DNA from 3 places in the Candidatus Nitrobacter laanbroekii genome. Region 2 is predicted to be linked to each of the others. Evidence: predicted binding sites of a transcription regulator. Region 2 holds the regulator's gene; each other region holds the start of a gene.
What was found. The regulator LexA, encoded in region 2, represses DNA repair genes until DNA is damaged. The targets are predictions, from matches to a motif close to TGTTCNNNNTGTGTTCNG.
Positions count from the first base shown of each region.

Region 1 (3,278 bases), 240 kb from region 2:
AGCGGGATCAACAAAAAGGCCGGCGAAAAGCCGGCCTTTCATAGTTTTCCGAGAGAAGTATTGATCAGATAAGATCAGTACCGCGCAACGGCCGGGCCACCCCAGCGGTAGTTGATGCGCGCGGTCACGAGATCCACATCCTGACTGGTTTTGTCAGTTGCGAACAGCGTACCAGGCACCCCGGCGACGCCGTTGTTGATGAAGTTGTGGTTGCTGTTGCCCATGAAAATGTGATCGTACTCGAAGCCGAGCGACCAGTTCGGTGCGAAGCCATATTCAAGGCCGACGCCGACCACGCCGCCCCAACGCGTGTTGTTGACGTTGTCGGTCAACTGAGTGCCGGTCGCGGTATCGAGCCTTCCATAGCGGTTGGAGGTCACCGCGGCGCCGCCCTTCACGTAAAGCAGGGTCGCATCCCAGGCGTAGCCGATCTGGCCGGTGAATAGCCCGAACGCATCAAGACGGCTGGTGTTGGTGACGAGAGGGTTGAAGAGGCTGGCATTGCGGCCGTTCAGATCGGCCCAGTTGCCCTGAGCTTCAAGGCCGAACACCCAGTTATTGGATTGCCAGCGGTAGCCGATCTGGCCACCGACCGTGCCGCCGGTCGCGTCGTGGCAACCTTCATTAGGGCTAGCTACAATCGGATCGGTCAGGGTCAAGCAATTCCTGCTCGATCCCCACCCGCCGTTCGCACCGATGTAGAAGCCGCTCCAGTCGTAGATCGCGGCCATCATCGGAGGAGCCTTGGTATAATGACGCGGGGCGAGATCGGCCGCGGTGGCCGGCACGGCGCCGAGGCCAATGGCGAGAGCACCGACGACCCCGATCAGTAACTTGTTCATTGCGATTCCCCGGATTTCCGCTTTATTTTCAACAAACTCAGGCGCGAGCGCTGGATAGGCAGTTTGAAACTCGTGAAGCACTATACCGCCCGCCGTTGCAAAATGCCGTCTCTCAAGTGCAACACTCCGGGCCAAATTGATCCGTCCCGAAGCCCATTTATCTGAAACCAGCGTGGAATCTTTCTAAGCCCGATCCGCAGTTTTGTTCGCATTGCCGGCCTTGAGAACAAATATGGAACATTGTATATTCGACCGGTGGATAACCCGTCAATTGACCGTCTCGACGATGTGACGGGAGTATAGGCTCGAGAACGAAGCCGCAAAGAGCGATGCCGGGGATGAACCGGCGGCGCCTGTGCGTGTTGGCAAATCGGGACCGGAGATTGGAGAACGGCGATGGCGGGTAGCGTGAACAAGGTCATTCTGATCGGCAATCTCGGCGCCGATCCCGAAATCAAGCGGACCCAGGACGGCCGGCCGATCGCCAATCTGCGGATCGCAACGTCTGAAACCTGGCGCGACAAGACCAGCGGCGAGCGCAAGGAAAAAACCGAGTGGCACCGCGTCGTGATTTTCAACGAGGGCCTCTGCAAGGTCGCCGAGCAATATCTGAAGAAAGGCGCGAAGGTCTACATCGAGGGTCAGTTGCAGACCCGTAAATGGACCGACCAGAACGGCGTCGAAAAATACTCCACCGAAGTCGTGCTGCAGAATTTCAATTCGACGCTGACGATGCTTGACGGCCGCAACAGCGGCGGCGGCAATTTCGGATCGGACGACTCCGGCGGCGATTTCGGGTCCGGAAGTCCCTCCGGCGGCACGCCGCGCCGCGCCGTTGCGGCCGGTGCCCGCCGCAGCGACATGGACGACGACATTCCGTTCTAGTGGAGTCTGGTGGAGTGAATTCGACATTCGCGACCCAGGCCGCACGTCCCGGACGCGAATGTAAAAACTCCACTGGTAACCTGCACTTGCTGGCGGTCTTTATAAAAATGGTGGCGATCCCGGCAGGATTCGAACCTGCAACCCGCGGAGTAGAAATCCGCTACTCTATCCAGTTGAGCTACGGGACCGTTAACGTCGCCATATCACCGCAATATGAAAAATCCGCCCTCGCGCCAAGCCCCGATCCGGACCATTCTGATGGATCGGACGACGAACCGGTACGGGCGCCCGCTGTTTTGTCCGAAGCCCTTGGGTTTGCCAAGCCAACCTTTGAACCTGAACCACACTCAAATCATAAGTTTGCTAGTATCCTTTCGAATCCGACGTTCGCTACGGAAGGCGCAGTGAGGCGGACTTTGAATTCGGGAACGTTAGGCGGCATTTGTCCGCGCAGGGAGCTTTCATGACCGGTTTGGTTCGTGCGGTGGTCCTCTGTGTGGCGCTGGCGATCGGGCTTGTTTCGGCGCAGGCAGCGGACAAGGCTTTCAAGCGCGACGATCTCGCCGACTCGGCGATCAAGTTAGAGGCCCAGATCAAGAGCGAAGCCGGCACCATCGTCAAATCGGCCCCGACGCTGCGGACCGATGCCGACGCCGCCTTCAAGCGATCCGATTTTCGCAGCGGCCTCCAGATTCTCGGCCAGATCGCGACCGTCGCACCCGACGATAGCGGCAACTGGCTGCGGCTGGCGCGGACGATTTTCCAGATCAAGCCGACCACGAGCCAGGAACAGACCTTCCTGCGGGAGCGGGCCTCCACCGCCGCCTATATCGCCTATCAGCGGGCGAACGATCCCGGTGCCGAGGCGGATGCATTGGCGGTTCTTGGACGCGCCTTTTCGGAACGCAAGCTGTGGCGACCGGCACTCGACACGTTGCGTCTGTCGCTTGATCTGCGGGAGGTCGCCGACGTTCGCGAGCAGTACGAAAAAATGCGCGACGACCACGGCTTCCGGCTGCTCGATTACACCGTCGATTCGGATTCGACCTCGCCGCGGGTCTGCTTTCAGTTCTCGGAGGACCTTGCCAAGCGGACCGACTTTTCACCGTTCGTCGCGCTCGCCGGTGCGGACCGGCCGGCGCTGTCGTCGGAAGACAAGCAGCTTTGCGTCGAGGGCCTCAAGCACGGCGAGCGATACAATATCAATCTGCGCGCCGGCCTGCCATCGACCGTCAAGGAAAGCCTGCCGAAATCCGCTGAATTCAACGTCTATGTGCGGGATCGCAAACCGTTTGTCCGCTTCACCGGGCGCGCCTACGTGCTGCCGCGCACCGGCCAGCGCGGCATTCCGCTGGTCAGTGTGAATACCCAGGCGGTGTCGGTGCAGGTATTCCGGATCGGCGACCGCAATCTCATCAACACCGTGATCGACAGCGACTTCCAGAAGACGCTCAGTGGCTATCAATTGTCCGATCTCGGTAACGAGCGCGGGGTCAAGGTCTGGTCGGGCGAGGTTACGACGGCCTCCACGCTGAACGCCGATGTGACCAC
Region 1 covers NZ_JBAMDA010000001.1:911,656-914,933, forward strand. The annotation lists gene V4R08_RS04350 (outer membrane protein) at 75-842, opposite strand; gene V4R08_RS04355 (single-stranded DNA-binding protein) at 1,239-1,727, shown strand; tRNA gene V4R08_RS04360 (tRNA-Arg) at 1,839-1,915, opposite strand; gene V4R08_RS04365 (alpha-2-macroglobulin family protein) at 2,191-3,278, shown strand, end outside.
Region 1: the regulator LexA is predicted to act here: its motif matches at 1,065-1,082, upstream of V4R08_RS04355 (single-stranded DNA-binding protein).

Region 2 (3,278 bases):
AATCGCACGTCGTCGCGGCATGATTTAATTTTGAATCAAGAAGCGCGGACAACTTTATGATCCAAGTGTCATTTGGAATGATGAGTTCGTCTGACGGGTGAACTCCGAAAAAGGGAAGCGATCCTCCGAAACCACCATCAGAGCCGCGCGGAGCCTCGAGCGAACGCTCCACCCGAGCGTTTCGGTTCAGGGAGCCGTTGTCTGCCGACCGCAAGTTCTATAGATGAACTTGTGTGCTCTCGAAGCGCATCGTCTAAAACTCCATTAGTCATCTATATTTGCCAGTGGTCCTTTGATTCCAACATTCGCAAAGACACCTGCTCGCACGGGATGCGAATGTTAGAATCGGATCATTGGAAACCTGGGAGAATATGGTCATGGCCCTGATGGCAGTCGCCGACGCCCTTGCGGCCGTTCTCGCCGGAGTCGAACCGCTGCCGGAAGAATCGGTTGGCCTCGAGGCCGCGCATCGCCGGGTGCTGGCGCGCGACCTCCCCTCGCGCCGGACCCAGCCGCCGGTGGCGATGTCGGCGATGGACGGCTACGCGGTGCGCGCGGCGGACATCGCGACGATTCCGGCGCGGCTGCATGTGATCGGCGAGATCGCCGCGGGACGGCCGCTCGAGCGGGCGCTGGGGGCCGGCGAAGCTCTGCGGATTTTTACCGGAGGCGTGGTGCCGGACAGCGCCGACACCGTCGTGATCCAGGAGGACACGGAACGCGACGGCGACGACGTCATGGTCAAGGAAGCCACCGCGGCCGGAAAGAATATCCGCCCTGCCGGCGTCGATTTTCACGAAGGCGACGTGTTGCTGCGCGCCCGCAGCCATCTCACCGACCGCCATCTCTCCCTTGCCGCCGGCATGAACTATCCGGACCTGCCGGTGCACCGCCATCCGAAAATAGCCGTGCTCGCCACCGGCGATGAACTGGTTTTGCCGGGCACGACGCCCGGTCCGGGTCAAATCGTCCTGTCCAACGGCTACGCGCTTCGCGCGCTCGCCCGGAACGAAGGCGCCGAGGCGATCGACCTCGGCATCGCCGCCGACACCATGGAGGCGACCAGAAGCGCAATCCGTCGTGCCCGCGACAGCGGCGCCGACATTCTCGTCACCACAGGCGGGGCGTCAGTCGGAGACCATGACCTCGTCAAGCGCGCGCTGGAGGCCGAAGGCGTGGAGATTGCGTTCTGGCGGATCGCGCTGCGGCCCGGCAAGCCGATGATGCACGGACGCCTCGGCGCAATGCGCGTGATCGGCCTGCCCGGCAATCCCGTCTCGTCTTACATCTGCGCGTTCCTGTTCATGGTGCCGCTGATTCGTGCGTTGTCGGGCCGTCAGGATATCCACCATCGCATTGAACCGGCGGTGCTCGGCAGCAATGTCGCCGCCAATCAAGCCCGGCAGGATTATCTGCGCGCCCGCCTCGCGCACTCGCCAGACGGGTTGCCGGTCGCGACGCCGGTCGGACATCAGGACAGTTCGTTGATGGGAAATCTCGCGGCAGCGGAAGCACTCGTGGTCCGCGCGCCGCTTGCGCCTGCCGCGAGCAAAGGCGAGCCCTGCGCCGTCATTAAGCTCTCGCTGTCGTAAAGCCTCGCCTTGTTGACGTTAAATTAAAGGGTTGCGGAACACATATCGAACATATAGTGTATGTTCATGATTTGTTTCGAGTAGTCGTGCCGCCCGGTATAAGGCTGTAAGCCTGAGGTTCTGGAATCGGACGGCAGGCACCATCAACCGGGGACTGGTCGGAATGCTCACGCGCAAACAGTACGAACTCCTGCGTTTTATCAGCGAACGGCTGAAGGAATCCGGCGTGCCGCCCTCGTTCGATGAAATGAAGGATGCGCTCGATTTGCGCTCGAAGTCCGGTATCCATCGCCTGATCACCGCGCTGGAGGAACGCGGCTTCATCCGCCGCCTGCCCAATCGCGCCCGCGCCATCGAGGTCATCAAGCTGCCGGAGGTCGCCGGCAGCGGCGGCGGCCGTCGCGGTTTCACGCCGAGCGTCATTGAAGGCAATCTCGGCAAAGTCCGCCCGAGCAGCGGCGGCGGTGTCGTCGACGATGCAGACCGTCCGGTCGCCGTTCCGGTGATGGGACGTATCGCGGCTGGCACACCGATCGAGGCGCTACAGACCCGGAGCCACACAATCAGCGTGCCGCCCGACATGCTCGGCTCCGGCGAGCATTATGCGCTCGAGGTGCGCGGCGATTCGATGGTCGAGGCCGGAATCCTCGACGGCGACATGGCGCTGATCCAGCGCAACGAAACGGCGGAAACCGGCGACATCGTCGTTGCCCTGATCGACGACGAGGAAGCGACGCTGAAGCGCTTCCGCCGCCGCGGGGCTTCGATCGCGCTCGAGCCCGCGAACACAGCTTACGAGGTTCGCATTCTTCCGCCCAACCGCGTCCAGATCCAGGGCAAGCTGATCGGCATCTATCGCAAGTACTGACTCTCGCAAGTGCTGGCTCTCGCAAGTCCTTGGGCGGCGGCGGACCGTTCAATCGTCCGGCTGGAGATCGTCAGCCGCGGGCGTGGCATCGATCGGGTGTGCCGGCCTGGGCCGGGTGCTGACATGCGCCGGTTTTTCACCGCCGACGGCGGGCGACCAGGGCCGGTCGACCTGATCGGGCCGGACGGCATTGACCGCAAAGTTGTGTTTTGCGCCGCCGAGGGCGGGATGAAAAGTGTGCAGCGGTTTTCCGCCCGCATCCCGCTCTAAAATATTGGAATCGATCACGTTCGTGATGTTGGATCGATTCGACCCAAAATTATCATGATCCGGCGTTCGCCGCAGCGCCAGGGCGCCTTCCCGCCGCAGCCTGTCCTGATCGATGACCTGCGCAAGGCAGCCCTCCGGAGCCTGCCACGGCGTCACCATCACCTCCGCCCGCACGCAGTCGTCCTCCATCGCGTCCGCGCGCCGCGCCAGCGCGACAATTCCACCTCCGCTCACCTTAACCACGCAGCCCGCGTCGTCGCATGAGACGCCCTCTGCAAGCGTGGGGTCGGCAGGCCCACGTCCGTCCGCATCAGCGGCCAGCCATTCCCTGACCGTAAAGTTGTCTTTGGCCGTGCGGATGAGACGCAGCCGGCCGTCTCCGCCCCGCACGCCGACATTGTGGCCGTCGGCGGAGACCAGAATGTCCGGCTGCGTCACGGCAAGCGACCATGCGATCGCCAGCCCGATGATGGCCGCACCGCTCCAGCGCAGCGGCGTTCTGAGCAGTCCGAGCAGAACGATGCCCGCGGTCGCAGCGATCAGCGGCC
Region 2 covers NZ_JBAMDA010000001.1:1,152,744-1,156,021, forward strand. The annotation lists gene V4R08_RS05415 (molybdopterin molybdotransferase MoeA) at 378-1,592, shown strand; gene lexA (transcriptional repressor LexA) at 1,756-2,460, shown strand; gene V4R08_RS05425 (ComEC/Rec2 family competence protein) at 2,509-3,278, opposite strand, start outside.

Region 3 (3,278 bases), 1.5 Mb from region 2:
CGGCTTGTGTATTTCGAATGTTTCGATGACATAGAACAGGCGATCCACCGCGAAAAAAGACTGAAGAAGTGGGAACGCCTTTGGAAGGTGCAATTGATCGAAAAAGACAATCCAAATTGGGATGATCTCTACCCTGGCGTCGCTGGAAGATGACGGCGAGGATACAGTCTGAAAGGCAAGCCATCTGGATACTGGGTCGCCCGGTCAAGCCGGGCGATGACATCCATAATCACTCGCCCGCCTGGATTTTACGGCCGAACGGCGGCGGATACAGTTCCGGTTCACCGGGCCTGACGATCCGCGGCGTCTCCGCGGCCGCCTCATCCTTGCTGAAATCGAGGTCCTCGATCCTCACCGCGCGCTTGCCGATCTTGCCGGCCGAGATCAGGACCTGCCTGACATCCTCGCTGACCTGATCGAAATGACTGCCGAGCTTGCTGACCCGGTCGCGCAGGCGCTCGACATCACCCATCATGGTCATGACCTCGATCCGTACCTTGTCGGCGGCATCGCGCATCCGCGCGTCCTTGAGAAGCTGCTGCATCACCTGGATCGCCAGCATCAAAAGCGATGGCGACACCAGCACGATCCGGGCGCGATAGGCTTTCTGGATCACATCGTCGAAGGCGTCATAGATCTCGGCATAGACCGACTCCGACGGCACGAACATCAGGGCGTTATCCTGAGTCTCGCCCGGGATCAGGTATTTGCCGGCGATGTCGGTGACGTGTTTCATGACGTCGGCGCGCAGCCGCTGGCTTGCGAACTTCCTTTCCTCGTCGGTGCGGGCGTCGTGGAGTGCCGTCATGGCCTCCAGCGGGAATTTCGCGTCGATGCAGAGCGGGCGTTGGTCGGGGAGGAAGATCACACAGTCCGGCCGCTTGCCGTTCGACAGCGTGTACTGGAAGGCAAACGAGTCTTTCGGCATGCCGTCCTGCACGATCGCTTCCATCCGCGCCTGTCCGAATGCGCCGCGCGACTGCTTGTTGGCGAGCACCTCGCGCAGCGTGGTCACCTGCGCCGTCAGGTCGGTCAGGTTCTTGTGCGCGTTGTCTATAATTCCGAGCCGCTCGTGCAGTACGCGCAGGCTGTCCATGGTGTTGCGCGTGGTCTGCTCCATCGACTGGCCAACCCGATGGGTGACCGAATCGAGCCGCTCGCTGACGGCGCGCGCCATCTCCGCCTGACGCCCCGCAAGCGCCCGACCCATGGCGTCGACGCGGCCGGTGGCCTCCGACTGCGCGCGCATCATGTCGTCGAGACGTTCCTCCAACTCGTCGGCGCGGCTCGTCTGCGCCATCGCCATTTCGGTTCCCCGGCGCCCGGAGCGCGCGATCACAATGGCGATAATCAGCAGTAGTACCAGCGCCAGCGCGCCGAACGCGATCAGCACGGTGCCTGTTCGCACCGATACGTCGCCCAGGATGAAAAGGATGTGGTTCATCCGGTCCTTGTAGCCGATTCGACCGTCAATGAGAACGAAGCACGAACATATTGAGTTAACGAAAGCTCAATTTTTATGGTTAACACACGCTTAACGACCCGAAATCGCTATGGATTGACCGCGGCAGACCGGGGGATTACATCGCCCGCCATGGCTATTCGCGAAATCATCATTCTGCCGGACAAGCAGTTGCGTCTGGTTTCCAGGCCGATCGAAACGGTCACGCCGGAGATCCGCAAACTCGCCGACGACATGTTCGAGACCATGTACGACGCCCCGGGCATCGGGCTCGCCGGCATCCAGATCGCGCAACCGTTGCGCATCATCACCATGGACCTCGCCAGGCGCGACGAGGACGGCGAACTCACGCCGCGGCCGCGCATCTTCATCAACCCGGAAATCCTGTCGGCGTCCGAGGAACTCTCGACCTACGAAGAGGGCTGCCTGTCGATCCCCGAATATTACGAGGAGGTCGAACGCCCGGCGCGGGTGCGGGTCCGCTTCATCGATCTCGACGGCAAGGTCCACGAGGAAGATGCCGAGGGGATCTACGCCACCTGCATCCAGCACGAAATCGACCATCTCAACGGCGTGCTGTTCGTCGATCACATCTCGAAACTGAAACGCGACCGCGTGGTGAAAAAATTCACCAAGGCTGCGAAGCTCGCCGCGAAATAGTCTCGCAAACAGATCGGCTCGTTCATGCCGCTTCGCCTGATCTTCATGGGCACGCCGGAATTCGCGGTGCCGACCCTGCTGCAACTCGTCGCCCATGGCCAGGAGATCGCGGCCCTATATACCCGCGAGGCGAGGCCCGCGGGCCGCGGCATGAAGCTGCAACCGAGCCCGGTGGCGCGGGAAGCGCACCGCCTCGGCATTCCCGTGCTGACGCCGAAAACGCTGAAGACCCCCGCCGCGCTGGATGAATTCCGCTCGCATGGCGCCGACGCCGCGGTCGTCGTCGCCTACGGCATGATCCTGCCGCAGGCGATCCTCGATGCGCCGCCGCTCGGCTGCTTCAACCTGCATGGTTCGCTGCTGCCGCGCTGGCGCGGCGCCGCGCCGATCAACCGCGCCATCATGGCGGGCGACGCCGAAAGCGGCGTCATGGTCATGAAGATGGATGCCGGCCTCGACACCGGCGACGTCGCCATGGCCGAGCGGATCGCCGTGACCGATGCGATGACGGCATCCGATCTCCATGACGCGCTGGCGCCACTGGGGGCCGATCTCATGGTGCGTGCGATGGCCGCGCTGGCGCGCGGCGGCCTGCAACTGACGAAGCAGAGCGAGCACGGCGTCACCTACGCCGCAAAAATCGACAAGGCCGAGGCGCGCATCGACTGGAGCAGGCCAGCCCGAGAGCTGCTGCGGCATATCCACGGCCTGTCGCCGTTTCCGGGCGCCTGGTGCGAGATGCCCCTCGACGGCGAGCGAGTGCGCGTGAAGGTCTTGCGTTGTGAGGTCGCGAAAGGCTCCGGCGAAGCCGGTGAACTGCTCGACGATCGGCTGACCATTGCGTGCAAGGACGGCGCGATCCGCGTCCTCGAATTGCAGCGCGCCGGAAAGCCGCCGATGAAGGCCGAGGCCTTTCTCAACGGCACGCCGCTTCAGCCGCCCATGCGGCTCGTCTGATGCCCCGCTACAAGCTCACCATCGAATATGACGGCGGCCCGTTCTGCGGCTGGCAGTATCAGGACAACGGCCCCTCGGTGCAGGGCGCCTTGGAGGCGGCGGTCAAAGCGATCTGTGGCGATGCCGTTCGCGTGCATGGCGCCGGCCGCACTGACGCCGGCGTCCATGCGCTGGCGCAGGTAGCGCATTGCGACATCGC
Region 3 covers NZ_JBAMDA010000001.1:2,657,489-2,660,766, reverse strand. The annotation lists gene V4R08_RS12350 (GIY-YIG nuclease family protein) at 1-153, shown strand, start outside; gene V4R08_RS12345 (DNA recombination protein RmuC) at 230-1,444, opposite strand; gene def (peptide deformylase) at 1,595-2,122, shown strand; gene fmt (methionyl-tRNA formyltransferase) at 2,147-3,079, shown strand; gene truA (tRNA pseudouridine(38-40) synthase TruA) at 3,079-3,278, shown strand, end outside.
Region 3: the regulator LexA is predicted to act here: its motif matches at 1,475-1,492, upstream of V4R08_RS12345 (DNA recombination protein RmuC).